DNA from 2 places in the Pseudomonas sp. GNP012 genome. Region 2 is predicted to be linked to the other one. Evidence: predicted binding sites of a transcription regulator. Region 2 holds the regulator's gene; the other holds the start of a gene.
What was found. The regulator sigma-54, encoded in region 2, starts transcription at its own class of promoters, with help from an activator protein. The targets are predictions, from matches to a motif close to ANTGGCATNNANNTTGCTNT.
Positions count from the first base shown of each region.

Region 1 (2,401 bases), 950 kb from region 2:
GGCTGGTCGCGAGTGACCAGCACCACTTGTTCCATGACATCGCGGCCTGGTGACTCGGTATCGATCAGAATCACGTCCGGACGCACCGTTTCGACGCGTTCGGGCAAGTCGATGGTCAGGCCGGACTCATCGATCACTTCGAACCCGGCCTCGGTCAGGGCGGCCTTCAGGCGTCCGACTTTTTTCGCGGTGTCGTTGATCAGCAGGATACGCAGCATGTTCGTCGTCTCCTGTCAGCGGCTGGCGGATCGGTGTGAGCTGTCGCTCATGGCGTGCAGTTTGAAGCTGCGGGCATAACCGGCCGGGTCCGAACCGTCCCAGATCTTGCCGTCGATCAATTGACTGCTACGCATCTCCTTGCCCAATGCCGCGACACCGACAGCGCTGGCCGCTTCACGATACAAGTCTAGTTGATGGACTTGACGGGCCACGGCGAGGTAATCCGGGTCATCGCGCAACAAGCCCCAGCGACGGAACTGGGTCATGAACCATATACCGTCGGACAGGTACGGCAGATTGACCTCGCCTTCACTATGGAAGCGCAGGGCGTGCGGGTCTTGCCAGCGATTGCCCAGGCCATCGACATAGTCGCCCAGCAGGCGCGGCTCGATGCATTCCAGCGGCGTATCGAGGTATTGCGCTGCACTGAGCAATTGCGCGGTGCTGCGACGATTTTCGCTGCTTTGTTCGATGAAGCGGCTGGCTTCCAGAATCGCCATCACCAACACCCGCGCGGTATTGGGATATTGCTCGACGAACGCACGGGTGCAGCCGAGGACCTTTTCCGGGTGATCGGGCCAGAGGGCCTGGGTCGTGGCCAGGGTGAAACCGAGGTCCTGCTGCACGGCGCTGGCGGACCAGGGTTCGCCGACACAGAACCCGTCGATACGCCCGGCCCGCAGGTGGGCGACCATTTGCGGCGGCGGCACTACGACGCTGTCGACATCCAGCAGCGGGTGAATGCCCTGGCTGGCCAGCCAGTAATACAACCACATGGCGTGGGTACCGGTAGGAAACGTCTGAGCGAAGGTGAGTTTTGCGCGAGTTTGGTGCACGTGCCGATCCAATGCCTCAGGACTGGTCACCCCAAGCGCCTGCAAACCGCGGGACAGATTGATGCTCTGGCCGTTTTGATTCAGGCCCATCAACACCGCCATGTCGGTCGCGGCCACGCCACCGATGCCCAGGTGAACGGCGTAAATCAGACCGTAGAGACTGTGGGCTGCATCGAGTTCGCCGCTGACCAGCTTGTCCCGCAGGCTGGCCCAGGACGATTGGCGCTTGAGGTTCAGGGTCAAGCCATAGGGTTGGGCGAAGCCCTGAGTGGCGGCGACCACCACCGAGGCGCAGTCGCTCAGGGCCATGAAGCCGAGATTGATTTCGGTTTTTTCCGGGGCATCGCTGCCATTGACCCAGGCCAGAGGGCCGACTGACGGTTCGTTCATCGCGTGTTCACCTTGCAAAAAAAACGTCGTCCCGGGTCCGTGCATGGGCAGGCCGGGGACGACGCCATTGTCTTTGCACCCGTTCCGACGCTGGCATGGGTGCTGGTACACGGAAGGGTGCAAGGCATATGCCATCACCGGTTCATCAGCTTTACATCAGGATTCATCGCGCCATGTCTTTCATCCTGCCGGCCGTTGATCGTCAGGCCGCAAAGGAGGTTGGCGTGCAAATCCAATTACTACACGCCACCGGTCTGCCTGATGCTCGTTGCAGCGAGCGGGTGCTGCATGTGCGGGTCAGCGAATCCCCTGTGTATCTGGCTTCGGCGCAGCGCCCGCGGGTCTGTCTGCCGGTCGGTTGGGAAGGGCTGATTGCAACGAGCGATACATTCGAGCTGGGCGGCGGCGTGCAGACCCGGCCGGTTGCAGAAGCGGCGCTGGTTAAATTGCAAGTGTTCATCGATCTGGGAAACACACTGGTTGATCAACGACCCAGCCCGACATCCTGGGCGGCATTGCCGGTGGCGTACCCCGCCGTGTGGTCCGGGCGGGCGCTAGAGCGCTGGTACATCGAACAGGCCATGGTCGGGGGTATGGCTTACCAGACCTTCGCCGGCGTGCTGCGTCATACCGAAAGTTACGGACTTGTGCGCTTCCTGCTGGAGCAGGGCACCCACAGCGAAAAGTTGACCACCCTGGCTCAGCGTTATGGCGTTTCCGTGTCGCACTTCCGTCGACTGTGCCGGCAGGCCCTGGGCACGGCGGCCAAGCCTGCATTGCGCGGCTGGCGTGCGGCCAGGGCGCTGTTGAACATGAGCCTGCAGGACGACTCCCTGACGGATATCGCGCTGGAGTTGGGTTTTGCCTCTTCTTCGCATTTCTCCAAGGAAATCCGTGATCTGGTTGGCTTCACGCCCAGTAGCCTGGCCGACATAACCTACCTCCCAGGCAAGTGA
Region 1 is NZ_JBTGUU010000001.1:1,168,585-1,170,985, forward strand. Features, by position in the region: gene ACXX83_RS05065 (ANTAR domain-containing response regulator) at 1-218, opposite strand, end outside; gene ACXX83_RS05070 (CmpA/NrtA family ABC transporter substrate-binding protein) at 234-1,445, opposite strand; gene ACXX83_RS05075 (helix-turn-helix domain-containing protein) at 1,619-2,401, shown strand.
Region 1: the regulator sigma-54 is predicted to act here: its motif matches at 1,562-1,581, upstream of ACXX83_RS05070 (CmpA/NrtA family ABC transporter substrate-binding protein).

Region 2 (2,401 bases):
TTGAGTTGTTTATCCAGCTTGTCGGTGAGTGCATCGATCGCAGCGTACATATCGGTATGTTCCGCATTGGCGACCACTTCATTCCCGGGAATATGCAGCGTGGCTTCGATTTTCTGCTTCAGCTTCTCGACGGTCATCGTGACCTGCACGTTAGTGATCTTGTCGAAATGTCGCTCCAATCGTTCGAGTTTTTCGCCGATGTAGGTGCGAAGAGGTTCGGTCACTTCCAGTTGGTGTCCACTGATGTTGACTTGCATACAGCTTCTCCTTCGTTGCCAGTGCATAAAGCGGTAGATCAGATGATCTACCACTGGAACGCTGTGGCGTGGCTCTACATCAACCGCTTGCGTTCGCTCGAAGGCGCGATCCCGAGGGATTCGCGGTACTTGGCGACGGTGCGGCGAGCCACCTGAATGCCTTGTGCCTCCAGTAAACCAGCGATCTTGCTGTCACTCAACGGCTTTTTCTGATTTTCCGCGGCAACCAGTTTTTTGATGATCGCCCGGATCGCCGTGGACGAGCATTCGCCGCCTTCGGAGGTGCTTACGTGACTGGAAAAAAAGTATTTCAGTTCATAAATACCCCGGGGGGTGTGCATGAACTTCTGGGTCGTTACCCGTGAAATCGTCGACTCATGCATGCCGACCGCTTCGGCGATGTCATGCAGGACCAGCGGCTTCATGGCTTCGTCGCCATATTCGAGGAAACCGCGCTGATGCTCCACGATCTGGGTGGCAACCTTCATCAGGGTTTCATTGCGGCTCTGCAGGCTCTTGATGAACCAGCGGGCCTCCTGCAACTGATTGCGCATGAACGTGTTGTCGGCGCTGGTATCGGCGCGGCGCACAAAACCGGCGTACTGGGCGTTGACCCGCAGCCGTGGCACCGACTCCTGATTCAGCTCTACCAGCCAGCGCTCGTTGTCCTTGCGTACGATGACGTCAGGAACGACGTACTCGGCTTCGGTGGACTCGATTTGCGAGCCCGGGCGCGGGTTGAGGCTCTGGACCAGCTCTATGACCTGGCGCAGCTCATCTTCCTTGAGCTTCATGCGACGCATGAGCTGGCTGTAGTCGCGGCTGCCAAGCAGGTCGATGTAATCGGTGACAAGGCGCTTGGCTTCGGCCAGCCAAGGGGTCTTGGCGGGCAACTGGCGCAATTGCAGCAGCAGGCATTCGCCCAGATTGCGTGCGCCGATGCCGGCCGGCTCGAATTGCTGGATGCGGTGCAGGACGGCTTCGATTTCGTCCAGTTCGATGTCCAGTTCCGGGTCGAAGGCTTCGAGGATTTCCTCGAGGGTTTCGTCCAGGTAGCCCTGATTGTTGATGCAGTCGATCAGGGTCACCGCGATCAGGCGATCGGTGTCGGACATCGGAGCCAGGTTCAGTTGCCACAGCAAGTGGCTTTGCAGGCTTTCACCGGCCGAGGTGCGGGTGGTGAAGTCCCACTCGTCATCGTCATTGCTGGGCAGGCTGCTGGCGCTGGTCTGGTAAACGTCTTCCCATGCGGTGTCGACGGGGAGTTCATTGGGGATACGCTCGTTCCAGTCACCCTCATCGAGGTTGTCAACCGTCGGGGCGCTTTCCTGGTAGGAGGGTTCCTGGATATCGGTGTTGGGCTTTTGTTCGGCGTTGTCGGCCAAGGGGTCGGAATTGTCGAAGTCGTCGCCTTCTTCCTGGCGTTCGAGCATCGGATTGGACTCCAGGGCCTCCTGGATTTCCTGTTGCAGGTCCAGGGTCGACAATTGGAGCAGGCGGATGGCCTGTTGCAGCTGAGGTGTCATCGTCAGCTGCTGGCCCATTCTCAAGACTAGCGATGGTTTCATGGCAGGGGCTTAACACCTTATTCGCCGGCGCACATGCGCCATCCACTACAGGGCGCCGGGGCGCCAAACATAAGCAAATTATATGCCTGAAACTGAAGGATTTGCCTAGAGCGCTGTAACAATAAAAAACTATAAATTTGTGTTGCGGTGCTGCCCATGTTGGGGGCTGAACGCGCAGGTTCGCATCAGGCCTGATGAATCGCGAGACCGGTGCCCGGGCGCCTTGCCTGGGCACAGCTCAGCGTTTACAGGCGGAACTCATGGCCCAGGTACACTTCCTTCACCAGGTCGTTGGCCAGGATGGTCTCTGCGTCACCTTCGGCAATCAATTGGCCGTCATTGACGATATAGGCGGTTTCACAGATATCCAGGGTTTCACGAACGTTGTGGTCCGTGATCAGCACGCCAATGCCTTTGGCCTTGAGGTGGTAAATGATCTGTTTGATGTCGCCGACCGAAATCGGGTCCACGCCGGCGAACGGTTCATCGAGGAGGATGAACTTCGGGTTGGTGGCCAGGGCGCGTGCGATTTCCACGCGGCGGCGCTCACCACCGGACAGGCTCATGCCGAGGTTG
Region 2 is NZ_JBTGUU010000001.1:215,252-217,652, forward strand. Features, by position in the region: gene hpf (ribosome hibernation-promoting factor, HPF/YfiA family) at 1-257, opposite strand, end outside; gene ACXX83_RS00875 (RNA polymerase factor sigma-54) at 332-1,825, opposite strand; gene lptB (LPS export ABC transporter ATP-binding protein) at 2,071-2,401, opposite strand, start outside.